Linked DNA regions of Aliidongia dinghuensis. The protein of the gene in region 2 interacts with the protein of the main gene of each other region in a pairwise test. Links are inferred from orthologs where the notes say so. Each region holds a gene or a part of one and is shown on either strand. Other genes may lie near its edges. The genes, in order: IEY58_RS06185 and IEY58_RS17375.

What was found.
Region 1: the proteins of IEY58_RS17375 (region 2) and IEY58_RS06185 interact in binary tests that used the Escherichia coli proteins (3 or more experiments, as listed by UniProt). The link is inferred for Aliidongia dinghuensis from one-to-one orthologs.

The regions. Positions count from the first base shown.
Region 1 is NZ_BMJQ01000003.1:45,182-52,319, forward strand. What follows is about bases 2,472-5,893. They hold IEY58_RS06185 (2-oxoglutarate dehydrogenase E1 component), read right to left. Parts: upstream 5,534-5,893; coding sequence 2,672-5,533; downstream 2,472-2,671. Other genes in these bases: odhB (2-oxoglutarate dehydrogenase complex dihydrolipoyllysine-residue succinyltransferase), read right to left, coding at 2,472-2,578; sucD (succinate--CoA ligase subunit alpha), read right to left, coding at 5,612-5,893. Outside these bases: lpdA (dihydrolipoyl dehydrogenase), read right to left, coding at 1-1,283; more of odhB, read right to left, coding at 1,337-2,471; more of sucD, read right to left, coding at 5,894-6,487; sucC (ADP-forming succinate--CoA ligase subunit beta), read right to left, coding at 6,487-7,138. UniProt on the Escherichia coli protein: E1 component of the 2-oxoglutarate dehydrogenase (OGDH) complex which catalyzes the decarboxylation of 2-oxoglutarate, the first step in the conversion of 2-oxoglutarate to succinyl-CoA and CO(2).
Region 2 is NZ_BMJQ01000009.1:35,857-42,556, reverse strand. What follows is about bases 1,980-4,963. They hold IEY58_RS17375 (ABC-F family ATP-binding cassette domain-containing protein), read right to left. Parts: upstream 4,422-4,963; coding sequence 2,538-4,421; downstream 1,980-2,537. Other genes in these bases: IEY58_RS17370 (amino acid ABC transporter permease), read left to right, coding at 4,689-4,963; dps (DNA starvation/stationary phase protection protein Dps), read right to left, coding at 1,980-2,384. Outside these bases: IEY58_RS17395 (2-aminoethylphosphonate--pyruvate transaminase), read left to right, coding at 1-484; IEY58_RS17390 (hypothetical protein), read left to right, coding at 685-1,299; IEY58_RS17385 (outer membrane lipoprotein), read left to right, coding at 1,315-1,812; more of dps, read right to left, coding at 1,902-1,979; more of IEY58_RS17370, read left to right, coding at 4,964-5,366; IEY58_RS17365 (amino acid ABC transporter permease), read left to right, coding at 5,366-6,019; IEY58_RS17360 (transporter substrate-binding domain-containing protein), read left to right, coding at 6,060-6,700. UniProt on the Escherichia coli protein: Genetic data indicate it may be involved in ribosome assembly or function.

The DNA.
Region 1 (7,138 bases), on a different replicon or contig from region 2:
GCCACTTCGGCGATCATCGTCCCGGCGTCCGGGCCGATGATGTGGCAGCCCAGGACCCGGTCGGTCTTGGCGTCGGCAATGAACTTGACGAAGCCTTCGGTATCGCCGTTCGCCTTGGCACGGCCATTGGCCGTGAACGGGAACTTGCCGACCTTGTACTCGATGCCCGCGGCCTTGACCTCTTCCTCGGTCTTGCCGACCGAGGCCACTTCCGGCCAGGTGTAGACGACGGCCGGAATGGCGTCGTAGTTGAGGTGCGGCTTCTGCCCGGCCAGGATCTCGGCGAAGACGACGCCCTCTTCCTCGGCCTTGTGCGCCAGCATCGCGCCGGCGATCACATCGCCGATCGCATAGATGCCCGGGACATTGGTCTGGAAATGGCCGTCGACCTTGACGCGCTTACGCTCGTCGAGCTCGACGCCGGCTTCGGCCAGGCCCAGCTCGTCGGTGTAGGGACGCCGGCCGATCGAGAGCAGCACGACATCGGCCTTGAGCTCTTCCTTGTCGCCGCCGGCCGCGGGCTCGAGCGTGAGCGTGACGCTGGTCTTCGTCTTCTTGGCGGCCGTGACCTTGGTCGAGAGCTTGAACTGCATGCCCTGCTTGGCGAGCGCGCGGTTCAAGGCCTTGCCGACCTCGAGGTCGAGGCCCGGGGTGATGCGGTCGAGGAACTCGACGACGGTCACTTCCGCGCCGAGACGGCGCCAGACCGAGCCCAACTCGAGGCCGATGTAGCCGCCGCCGATCACGACCAGGTGCTTCGGCACCTTCGGGATCTCGAGCGCGCCGGTCGAGGACACGATCTGCTTCTCGTCGACCTCGACGCCTGGCAGCGGCATGACGTCGGAGCCGGTCGCGATCAGGATGTTCTTGGTCTCGATCGTCTGGCTCGTGCCGTCGGCTGCCGTCGCCGTGACCTTGCCGGCCGCGGCGATCTTGCCCGTGCCCTTGACCCAGGTGATCTTGTTCTTGCGGAACAGGAACTCGACACCCTTGGTGATGTCCGAAACGACCTTGTCCTTGCGTGCCAGCATGGTCGCAAGGTCGAGCGCCACGCCCGAGACCTGGACGCCGTGCGCGGCCAGCGCGTGGTTCGCTTCCTCGAACTTCTCGGACGACTGCAGCAGCGCCTTCGACGGGATGCAGCCGACGTTGAGGCAGGTGCCGCCCAGGCGCTCGTTCTTCTCGACGCAGGCGACCTTCATGCCCAGCTGGGCCGCGCGGATGGCGGCGATATAGCCGCCCGGGCCGCTCCCGATGACGACGAGATCGTAGCTGTCGGTCATGATTCTCTTTCCGTTATGGCTGCGGGCCCGTCACCGGGCCCGCAGGATCTTGATTACATGTCCAGCAGCAGGCGCTGCGGGTCTTCCAGGTTTTCCTTGACGCGAACCAGGAAGGTGACCGCCTCGCGGCCGTCGATGATGCGGTGGTCGTAGCTCAAGGCCAGATACATCATCGGCCGGATCTCGACCTTGTCGCCGATCGCGACCGGGCGCTTCTGGGTCTTGTGCATGCCCAGGATCGCCGACTGCGGCGGGTTCAGGATCGGCGTCGACATGAGCGAGCCGTAGACGCCGCCGTTCGAGATCGTGAAGGTGCCGCCGGTCAGTTCCTCGATCGAGAGCTTGCCGTCGCGCGCCTTCTTGCCGTAGACGCCGATCTGCTTCTCGATGTCGGAGAAGCTCATCACGTCCGCGTCACGCACCACCGGCACGACGAGACCGCTCTCGGTGCCGACCGCGACGCCGATGTCGTAGTAGTTCTTGTAGATGAGCTCGTCGCCCGAGATCTCGGCATTAACCGCCGGCAATTCCTTCAAGCCTGCGATGCAGGCCTTCACGAAGAAGGACATGAAGCCGAGCTTGACGCCGTGCTTCTTCTCGAACGCGTCCTTGTACTGCTCGCGGATCGCCATGATCGCCGTCATGTCCACCTCGTTGAAGGTGGTGAGCATGGCGGCCGTGTTCTGGGCTTCCTTGAGGCGCTGCGCGATGCGCTGGCGCAGGCGCGTCATCTTGACCCGCTGCTCGCGCGGGCCGGCCTCGCGGGCCTGCACCACAGGCGCTGCCGGAGCCGGGGCCGCAGCCGGAGCGGCCGTGCCCGTCGCGATCGCACCCAGCACATCACCCTTGGTGAGCCGGCCGTCCTTGCCGGTTGCCGGAATGCTGGTGGCGTCGAGCTGGTTCTCGGCGACGAGCTTGCGCGCGGCCGGGCCCGAGCGGTCGAGATCGGTCGCGGCCGAAGCGGCGGCAGGAGCCGGCGCCGGTGCAGCCGCCGGCTTCGGCGCCTCGACCTTGGCAGGTGCCGTGGCCGCAGCGGGCTTCGCCGCAGCACCCGCCGCACCCTCGGCGATCACGCCCAAGAGCCCGCCGACAGCGACATTGGCACCTTCCGGCGCCGAGATCTCGCTCAGCACGCCGGTCGCGGGCGAGGGCACGTCCACCGTCACCTTGTCGGTCTCGAATTCGATCAGCGTCTCGTCGATCTTGACACTGTCGCCGACCTTCTTGAGCCAGCGCGCCACAGTGCCTTCGGTCACCGATTCGCCCAGCGGGGGCACCTTGATTTCGGTCGCCATGTTCGGTCCTTGGTTCAGGTTTCAGGTCGAGCGGTGCGGCCGGTCAGTCCCCATCCGGCCGCTTGCCGCCCGTCCCAACAATTGAGGGGTTGGTCAGCGCAGCGTCAGCGCGTCGTCGATGACTTTCTGCTGCTGCGCGACATGCTTCTTCATCGAGCCCGTCGCGGTCGCGGCAGATTCGGCACGGCCGACATAGACCGGGCGCTTCGCCTTGATGTCGAGGCCCGAGAGCAGCGTCTCGATGCGCCGGTCGACGAAGGTCCAGGCACCCATGTTCTGGTGCTCTTCCTGGCACCAGACAACCTCTGCCTTGGTGTAGCGCTTCAATTCTTTGCCGAGCGCGTTGAACGGGAACGGATAGAGCTGCTCGACGCGGACGAGGGCCACGTCCTTGATCTTGCGCTCGGTCCGGGCCGCCAGGAGCTCGTGGTAGAGCTTGCCGCTGCACAGCACGACGCGCTTCACCTTATCGTCGGCGACGAGCTTCTCGGCCTCGCCATAGACGCGGTGGAAGGTCGTGCCCTCGGCCATGTCGGCGAGGTTCGACAGCTTCGCGCGCAGCATCGACTTCGGCGACATGATGATGAGCGGCTTGCGGAAGTTCCGGCAGACCTGCCGGCGCAGCGCGTGGAAATAGTTGGCCGGGTTCGAGATGTTGCAGACCTGGATATTGTCCTCGCCGCACATCTGCAGATAGCGCTCGAGGCGCGCCGAGGAATGCTCCGGCCCCTGCCCCTCGTAGCCGTGCGGCAGCAGCATGACGATGCCCGACATGCGGAGCCACTTCGATTCGGCGGACGTGATGAACTGGTCGATGATGACCTGGGCGCCGTTCGCGAAGTCGCCGAACTGGCCTTCCCAGAGCACGAGCGCGCGCGGCTCCGCCATGGAGTAGCCGTAGTCGAAGCCCAGCACCGCCGCTTCCGACAGGAAGCTGTCAATGATCTCGACCTGGGCCTGGCCCTCGCGGATGTTGTTCACGGGCAGATAGGTCTGCTCGGTCTCCTGGTCGACCAGCACGGCGTGCCGGTGCGAGAAGGTGCCGCGGCCCACGTCCTGGCCCGACAGGCGCACGAACATGCCGTCCGCCGCGATCGAGCCGAACGCCAGCGCCTCGGCCGTGCCCCAGTCGAAGCCCTCGCCGGTCTCGAACATCTTCGCCTTTTCCTGGAACAGGCGAACGAGCTTGCGGTTGAGGTTGAAGCCTTCCGGCACGGTCGTGAGCGCCTTGCCGATCTGCTTCAGCGTCTCGAGCGGCACTGCCGTATTGCCACGGCGGTCGTCGTCCGGCGCCAGGCCGAAGCCGGCCCAGGCGCCCTCGAACCAGTCGGCCTTGTTCGGCTTGTAGCTTTTCCCCGCCTCGAACTCGGCTTCCATCTTGGAGAGGAAGTCGGTCACGATCTGGTCGGACTTGGCCTGGTCGAGCGTGCCTTCGCCGACCAGCTTCTCGGCATAGATCTGCCGGGTCGTCGGCTGGGTCGCGATCTTGCGGTACATGAGCGGCTGAGTGAACGCCGGCTCGTCCGTCTCGTTATGGCCGTGGCGGCGATAGCAGAACATGTCGACCACCACGTCCTTCTTGAAGACCTGGCGGAACTCGGTCGCGATGCGGCAGACGTGGACCACCGCCTCCGGATCGTCGCCGTTCACGTGGAAGATCGGCGCCTGGATCGACTTCGCCACGTCCGAGCAATAGGGGCCCGAGCGCGCATATTGCGGCGCCGTGGTGAAGCCGATCTGGTTGTTGATGATGAAATGGATCGTGCCGCCGGTGCGATAGCCCTTGAGCTCGGTCAGGTCGAGCGACTCGGCGACCAGGCCCTGGCCGGCGAACGCCGCGTCGCCGTGGATCAAGAGGCCCACGACCTGGGTGCGCTCGATATCACCGCGCTGGCGCTGCTTCGCGCGCACCTTGCCCAGCACCAGCGGATTGACCGCCTCGAGGTGCGACGGGTTCGCGGTCAGCGACAGATGGACGGTGTTGCCCTCGAACTCCCGGTCCGACGAGGTGCCGAGATGGTACTTGACGTCACCCGAGCCCTGGACGTCCTCCGGGTTCGCCGGATTGCCCTGGAATTCGGAGAAGATCGCGGCGAAGCGCTTGCCCATGACGTTGGCGAGCGTGTTCAGGCGGCCGCGATGGGCCATGCCGAGCACGATCTCCTTGACGCCAAGGCGACCGGCCGTGCGGATGATCTCCTCCAGCGCCGGGATCATGGTCTCGCCGCCCTCGAGGCCGAAGCGCTTCGTGCCGGTGAAGCGCTTGTCGAGGAAGCGCTCGAAGCTCTCGGCAGCCGTCAGGCGCTCCAGAAGCTCGGTCTTCTCCGTCGCGGGGAAATTCGCGCGGTTGAGCGCGCCTTCGATCTGCTCCTGGATCCAGGCCTTCTGGGCCGGATCCTGGATGTGCATGTATTCGACGCCGACGCTGCCGCAATAGGTATCGCGCAGCACCGCGTAGATTTCGCGCAGCGTGGCATTCTCGAGGCCGAGCACGCCGGCGATGTAGATCGGCCGGTCATAGTCGGCATCGGTGAAGCCGTAATGCTCTGGGTGAAGTTCCGGATGCGGCTCGGGCTTGTGGAGGCCGAGCGGGTCGAGGCTCGCCTCCAGATGGCCGCGCACGCGATAGGCGCGGATCAGCTGAAGCGCGCGGATCGAATCCGTCGCCGCCTGCTTCACCGCCTCCTCGGACAAGACCGGCGCCGTGGCGCCATTGGTCTTCTTGGCCGGGGCGGCACCGGCGCCGTCGCTGCCGATGATCCGCTTCGCGATCTTCTGCCAGCTCGGTCCCTTGACCTCGGCCTGGACCGAGACGGCATCGTCCCTGAGCTCATCGAAGAAGCTCCGCCAGCTCTGATCGACCCCGTTGGGATCGCTCAGATAGTGCTCGTAGAGTTCGGCGATGAAGGCCGAGTTAGTGCCATAGAGGAAGGTGGCTTCGCGGGTCTGCGCCATTTTGTTCGAGCGGCCGCTTGACGCGGCCGCTCTCTCTGCTGGGGTTGGTTAGGTTCGCTCTCGGGGCTCCGATGCGCCTCAGCCCTTGAAGGCCGAGAGCATCGTGGAGCCGAGCGACGCCGGGCTGTCGGCGACATGGAAACCGGCACTGCGCATCGCCTCGAACTTGTCGGCGGCGGTACCCTTGCCGCCCGAGATGATGGCGCCGGCGTGGCCCATGCGGCGTCCCGGCGGGGCGGTGGCGCCGGCGATGAAGCCGACGATCGGCTTCTTGGTCTTCGACTCCCGAATGAACTGGGCCGCATCCTCTTCGGCCGAACCACCGATCTCGCCGATCATGATGATGCCCTCGGTCTCCGGATCGTCGAGGAACAGCTTCAGCGAATCGATGAAGTTCGTGCCGTTGACCGGGTCGCCGCCGATGCCGATGCAGGTCGACTGGCCGAGGCCCACGGCCGAGGTCTGTGCGACCGCCTCGTAGGTCAGCGTGCCCGAGCGGCTGACGATGCCGACCTTGCCGCGGCGGTGGATGTGGCCCGGCATGATGCCGATCTTGCACTCGCCCGGCGTGATGACGCCCGGGCAGTTCGGCCCGATGAGCCGCGACTTGGAGCCGCCGAGCGCCCGCTTCACCGTCACCATGTCGAGCACGGGAATGCCCTCGGTGATGCAGACGATGAGCGACACCTCGGCGTCGATCGCTTCCAGGATCGCGTCGGCCGCGAACGGCGGCGGCACGTAGATGACGCTGGCGTCGGCCTTGGTCACGTGCACCGCCTCGGCGACGGTGTTGAACACCGGCAGGTCGAGATGCTTGGTGCCGCCCTTACCGGGCGTCACACCGCCGACCATCTTGGTGCCGTAAGCCAGCGCCTGCTCGGAATGGAAGGTCCCCTGCGCGCCGGTGAAGCCCTGGCAGATGACCTTCGTATTGGAATTGACCAGAACGGCCATTACTTGGCCTCCTTCACGGCTTTGACGACCTTCTGGGCGGCATCCGCGAGATTATCGCCGGCCAGGATGGGCAGACCCGATTCGGCAAGGATCTTCTTGCCGAGCTCGACATTGGTGCCTTCGAGGCGCACGACCAGCGGCACGTCGAGGCTGACCTCACGCGCGGCGGCGATGACGCCCTCGGCGATCACGTCGCAGCGCATGATGCCGCCGAAGATGTTGACGAGGATGCCCTCGACGTTCGGGTCCGAGAGGATGAGCTTGAACGCGGTGGTGACACGCTCCTTGGTGGCACCGCCGCCGACATCGAGGAAGTTCGCCGGCTCGCCGCCGTAGAGCTTGATGATGTCCATGGTCGCCATGGCGAGGCCGGCGCCGTTCACCATGCAGCCGATGCTGCCGTCGAGCTTGACGTAGTTGAGCCCGTGCTTGCCCGCCTCGAGCTCCGAGGGGTCTTCCTCGTCGGCGTCGCGCAGCTCTTCGACATCCTTGTGGCGGAAGAGCGCGTTGTCGTCGAAATTGACCTTGGCGTCGAGGCAGAGGACGTCACCGGCGCCGGTCACGACCAGCGGGTTGATCTCGACGATCGAGGCGTCGAGCTCGTGGAACGCCTTGGACAGCGCCAGGATGAACTTCGTCGCGGTCGAAACC
Region 2 (6,700 bases):
CGACGTCTACGACCATCAGAGCGGGGCGGCGACGCCCGGCGCCCGGCGCAACACGCGCAGTGTGCCGGGGGCCGCACGCTTCACGCCACCGGCCCAGGTCGTGGCGGCGCTCGACGTGGCGCTCGACCGCTACGAGGCCGTAGGGCAGGCGGGGCGGCTCGCGCGCTATACGGCGAACATGCGGACCTTCTACGACGGCATCGTGGCGCTCGGCCTCACGCCCTGCCTGCCGGCGCACGTACAGGGCCCGATCATCGTCAATGTCGCGGCCCCGGCCGATCCCGCCTGGGACCTGCAGCGCTTCGTCGACGGCCTGAAGGCGCGCGGCTTCCTCATCAGCAATTTCTACAACACGCCGGAGCCGAGCTTCCGCGTCGGCTGCATCGGCGCGATCGAGCCCGCCGACATGGCGGCCGCAGTGCGCGCGATGGACGCGGTGTTGCGCGACATGGGCATCAAGGAGCGGGCAGGGACGCCGTCGTAGCCCCGCTTTCGCCGTCATCCCCGCGCCTCCGCGGGGATGACGAGGTGGGAAGGACGGCACGCTGCCATCAACGCCAAGGCCTCGTCGACAAGCTGAGGACCCATGGTTCTCGCACACTCACTGCGGATGGCTTTTTGGGGAAATCACCTTTAAGCTGAGCGTGTCGAGCATCTTTCGCGTCTGTGATTGGACGGTTTTGAATGTACCTTAGGTTCCTTGCGGTCTTGTCGCTGTGCCTGACCGCCGCTTGCGCCTCGTCTCCGTATGAAGCGGGTAAATCGGCGGCCGATGTTCCGTCAAAGATCGATGTGATCAAGCTGGACAAGGTCGCATCCTTCAACGGCGGATTCGACTCGGATGTCGATAAATCCATCGATCCCAATCCCTCGCAGAATGACAGCGAGGTCATGAGCGCCGTCAAAGCGGCGGTCATTTCCCAGTTCGAGAATTACGGGATGCACATCGTCGAGGACGGGACGCGTCCGCCTGACGTACGCGTACGGCTCTACGTGAGCTATCAGCCTGAATTGGGCCTGCTCGTTCACCGTTCCGTCATCGTCGGGATCCGGGTTCTGGATACGGATGGCACGCCCCTGTTGCGAATGGGGGCTGCGCAGGCCATGAGCCTCGGACTGATTGGCTCCCTGATCGTCTCTCGGGATGACTTCGTGACAGCGGTCGCGCGCGACGCCGTCATTGGCACCGTGGGGGAACTGCAGAAGGGTACGAAAGAGCCGGCAGGCAAGCCGGCCGATCCCGCCGTGGCCGTGCAACCGAGCCCGGGAACGAATCCTCCCGGCGCCCCTGTTTCCTAAGACTGTGAGTATCCGATGAGCCGATTTTCTAACATGGCGCGGAGCGGCTGCGGCTTGGCGCTAGTCGCTTTGATGCTGAACGCCTGCCAGAACGGCTACTCGCCCGACCATTACTCGTCGGCCAGCATGCAGCAGGCGAGCAAGGTTGATCGCGCCACTGTGCAAAGCGTCCGCTCGGTGGACGTGGATGGCACTGCGGGAGCCGGCGCTCTGGTTGGTGGTGCGGCCGGTGGTATCGGCGGCTCGTCATTCGGATCCGGCGGGGGCAGTGCCGCGGCCACCTTGGGCGGGGTCCTCGTGGGCGCCGCCATCGGCGCGCTTGTGGAGAAGAGCGCGACTGATACGCAGGCCTTCGAATATATCGTGCAGAAACAGAACGGCGATCTGATGTCGGTGACGCAGAAGGACGCGCAGCCTTTGGCCGTGGGCCAAAAGGTCATGCTCATCTACGGCGTCAAGGCCCGTCTCATTCCAGATACGTCGAACAACCCGCCGGCAGCACCGGCAAGCTGATCGGCGGTTTGTTCTTCTTGCACAAACCGCCCCTTTGCCGCCGGTCCTGCCCTGGGGCTTCCCCTTCGCCGTCCTGCGATGGGCGTTGCTTACGAATCCGCCTGGCGGTGGGCCTCGACCATCCAGAGCCATTTGTCGATGCCGCGGCCGACCTCGGTCAGCACGTCGGCGGTGATGGCGTCGCCGAGCTCGTCGGTCGTGTCGATCGATGCGCGGACGTTCTTGCCGAAGGTGGCGAGCGCGGTGCTCAACGCCTCGACATGGTTCGAGCCGGCCGAAATGTCGGTCGGGTAGGCCGGCAGGCGGCTCTTCGACACCGCTTCCTGCACGGTGCCATAGGCCGTGCCGCCCAGCGTCACGATGCGCTCGGCGATCAGGTCGGTGTAGTCGCGCACGTCGGTCGCGATCTGATCGAACAGCTCGTGCAGCGCGATGAAGTTCGGCCCCTTGACGTTCCAATGGGCCTGCTTGACCTGGGCGGAGAGGTCGACGGCGTCGGCCAACGCCGTGCTCAGCTCTCCGATGACGGAGGCGCGCACGTTGTCGGCCAGATCGATCTTGGTGCGATGCATGGGGACCTCTGGGTTTGGGATTTCAGGCATGGGCGGCACCTTGAGATAGGGGCGGCGCGCCCGGAAGCAAGCACGCCCGCCGCTACAATCGCGGGAAAACCACCATGGTTCCCGCCCCTATGGTTCCCTGGGCGCGGCTCTGGGCGGATCCCATCAAGCGGCGGCGGCCTCCAGCGCTTCCGCCGCTTCGAGCCACGCTTCCTCGGCGCTGGCGACGGCCGCCGAGAGCTCGGCCTGCCGCTTCATCAGCTGCGCGCGTTTGGCGCTGTCGAGATCGCGGCCGAGCAATGAAGCCTCGACCGTCGCCTTGTCCTCGGTGAGGCGCGCCAGCGACGCCTCGGCCTCGCGTGAGCGGCGGCGCAGCGCGTCCAGCTCCCGGCGCCGGTCGGCGCCGCGCGACCGGTCGGCCTGGCGCTCGTCGACGGGCTTCTCCTTCGGCCGCTTGTCCTTGGGAATCCTGGTATTGCCGGTGCCGGTCTTGCCCAGCATCAGCTTGCGATAGTCCTCGAGATCGCCGTCGAACGGCTTGACCCGGCCGTCGGCGACGAGCCACAGCTGGTCGGCCGTCAGTTCCAGGAGATGCCAGTCGTGGCTGATCAGGATGACGGCGCCCTTGTACTCGTTGATCGCGACCGCCAGCGCCTCGCGGCTGTCGATGTCGAGATGGTTGGTCGGCTCGTCGAAGATCAGCATCGGCGGCGCGTTGTAGGTGATGAGCGCGAAATTGAGCCGCGCGCGCTCGCCGCCCGACAGGTCCTTGACCTTGACGTTCGCCTTTTCCTGGCCGAAGCCGAAGCGGCCCAGGCGCGCACGCACCTGCGGCACGCCGGCGCCCGGCATGAGTGCCGCCATCAGCGTGAACGGCGTCGCCTCGCCGTCCATGTCCTCGATCTGGTGCTGGGCGAAGAAGCCGGTGAAGAGCTTGCCCGAGCGGTGATGGTGGCCCTCCATCGGCTCGAGCCGGCCGGCGACCAGCTTCGCGAAGGTCGACTTGCCGTTGCCGTTGGAGCCGAGGAGCGCGATGCGGTCGTCTGGATCAATGCGCACGTCGATCTCGCGCAGCACCGGCTTGCCCGGCGCATAGCCGACCGCGACCTTGTCGAACGACAGGAGCGGTGGCGCCAGCTCCACCGGCTCCGGGAAATCGAACGTCACGGACGGATCGTCGCGGATGACCGAGACGGCGTCGAGCTTCGCCAGCATCTTCATGCGGCTCTGCGCCTGGCGCGCCTTGGTCGCCTTGGCCTTGAACCGGTCGACGAAGCTTTGCAGGTGCTTGCGCTTGGCGTCGACCTTGGCGGCCTCGGCCTTGGACTGGGCGATGCGCTCCTCGCGCATCTTCTCGAACCAGTCGTAGTTGCCGGAATAGAAAGTCAGCTGCCGGCTGTCGAGATGCAGGATATGGTCGACGCAGGCGTTCAGGATCTGCCGGTCGTGGCTGATGACGAGCAGCGTGTGCGGATATTTCTGCAGATAGGCTTCGAGCCAGACCGTTGCCTCGAGATCGAGATGGTTGGTCGGCTCGTCGAGCAGCAAGAGTTCCGGCTGGGCGAAAAGGGCAGCCGCGAGCGCCACGCGCATGCGCCAGCCGCCCGAGAAGCTCGACATCGGCTGCTGCTGCATCTCTTCCGAGAATCCCAGGCCGGCCAGGATCTCGGCGGCGCGCGCCGGCGCCGTATGGGCGTCGATGTCGACGAGCCGCATGTGCACCTCGGCCAGCCGCTCGGCATCGTGCGACGTCTCCGCCTCGTGCATGAGGGCGGTACGCTCGAGATCGGCCGCCAACACCACATCCTGCGGCGTCATGGTGCCGCCCGGCGCCTCCTGCGCCACGATGCCGACGCGCGTGCCGCGCTGGATCTCGACCTCGCCCTGGTCGGGCTGCAGCTCGCCCAGGATCAGGCCGAACAGCGTCGACTTGCCGGCGCCGTTGCGGCCGACCAGGCCCACGCGATGGCCGGCGGCGATGACGGCGGACGCATTCTCGAGGAGCGTACGGCCGGCGATGCGATAGGTAATGTTGGAAATCGAGAGCATGGCGCCGCCCTCTTACCATGAGCGTCCCGGTCCTGGCGATCATTGCAATGCAGCACTGATCGTGTGATATCATCAGAGGATAAAAACACGGGGACGGGGCGGGCTTGCGACCAAACGGGGCTCGACATTCGTCGTACAAGTTGGTTGACTGAGCCTGACGAACGAAGCCGGATCATGAGACGTCCGGCAAGAAGACCTAGGGGGAGAGGGCGTGCGCCAGCCGAGACGGCCTGACGGGGAGTTCTTTGACCGGGAAACCTGCCCGGCATGAACTATATCTTTCAATTCGGCGAGATCCTGAAGCCCGTCAATTTCGACGAGCTTCTGTGGGGCATGGTGTACACGCTGCGCCTGTCGGCGATCTCGATGGTGCTGAGCCTTGCCTTCGCGATCGGGGGCGCGCTCCTGCGGACATCGGGCCCGAAGTGGATCCAGACGCTGGTCATCGCCTATGTCGAGGTCATCCGGAACACGCCGTTCCTGGTGCAGATCTTCATGATCTTTTTCGGCCTGCCGACCGTGGGCCTGAGCTTCGATGCCAACACCGCGGCGGTCATCGCCATGGTGCTGAACGGCAGCGCCTATACGATCGAGATCGTGCGCGCCGGCATCGAGAGCGTCACGCACGGCCAGATGGAGGCGGCGAGGGCGCTCGGCCTCCATACGCTGCAGAGCTTCCGCCTGGTCGTGCTGCCCCAGGCCTTGAAGGTCATGGTGGCGCCGCTCGGCAGCCAGTTCATCCTCCTGATGCTGAACTCGAGCATCGTCTCGGTCGTCTCGGCCGACGAGCTGATGGCCGCCGCCCAGGACGTGCAGTCGCGCACGTTCCGGCCATTCGAGACCTACATCATCGTGTTCGTCATCTATTTCATCGTCTCGATGATCTTCCAGGCGGCCTTCGCGCTCATCGACCGCTGGGCGTTCCCCCGCGTGGAGCACCGCTGATGCGCACGCTTACGTTCACCGACATCGAGTTCCTGGTCTGGGCCGTGCGCTGGACGCTGCTGCTGTCGGCGCTGGCGTTCGGCGGCGGCGCCGTGGTCGGCATCACGATCGCGTTCATGCGCACAGCGCAGCACCGGCTGCAGCGCTATCTCGCCATCGCCTATATCCGCCTGTTCCAGGGGACGCCGCTGCTGCTCCAGCTGTTCCTCGTGTTCTTCGGCGGCGACATGATCGGCGTCGCGGTCGACCCGTGGATTGCCGCCATGCTGGGCTTGAGCCTCAATGCCGGCGCGTTCCTGGGCGAGATCTGGCGTGGCGCCATCCAGGGCGTGCCCAAGGGGCAGATCGAGGCGGCGCGCTCGCTCGGCCTGCATTATGTGCCGATCATGTTCAGGGTCGTGCTGCCCCAGGCGCTCCGGCTCGCCGTGGCGCCGACCGTGGGCTTCCTCGTCAACCTGGTCAAAAGCACCTCGCTCGCCTCGATCCTGGGCTTCGTCGAGCTCATTCGCGCCGGGCAGCTGCTCAACAATGCGACGTTCCGCCCGTTCCTCATCTTCGGGACGGTGGCGCTCATCTATTTCGTCATCTGCTGGCCGCTCACCATCGCGAGCCGGCGGCTGGAGAAGCGTCTGGCGCAGGCCTATCGGCGCTAGGCAGGAACGGGAAACAGAAACCTTTGGGGAGAGGACGGCCATGAGACTGATGAAATACCTGGCGGCGGCCTGCGTCATGCTGGGCCTGGCGATGACGGCGCGGCCGGCGGCGGCGCAGACGGTCGACGAGATCCTGAGCCGCGGCTCGATCAATATCGGCGTGCTCGTCGATCTGCCGCCTTACGGCATCCTGAACGAGAAGCAGGAGCCGGACGGTTACGACATCGACGTGGCGAAGCTCCTCGGCAAGTACATGGGCGTCAAGGTCAACCTGGTGCAGCTGACCAGCCCGAACCGCATCCCGTTCTTGCTTACCAACAAGGTCGACCTGATCGTCGCGACCTTCGGCGTGACGCCGGAGCGCGCGAAGCAGGTGCTGTTCTCGATCCCCTACAGTGCCATCGAGAACGTCGTGTTCGCGCCCAAGGACAAGAAGATCACTTCGCTCGACGACCTGAAGGGCCTCAAGGTCGGCGTGCCGCGCGGCACGGTGCAGGATGTGATCCTGAGCACGAGCTTGGGCGACCAGGTCAAGATGGCGCGGTTCGACGATGATCCCAGCACCTATCAGGCGCTGATCACCCACCAGGTCGACGCGATCGCCGAGACGGGCCTGACCGGCGACACGACTTTCGCCGCCAACCCGGGCGCCGGCATCGAGCGCAAGTTCACCCTGCTGCA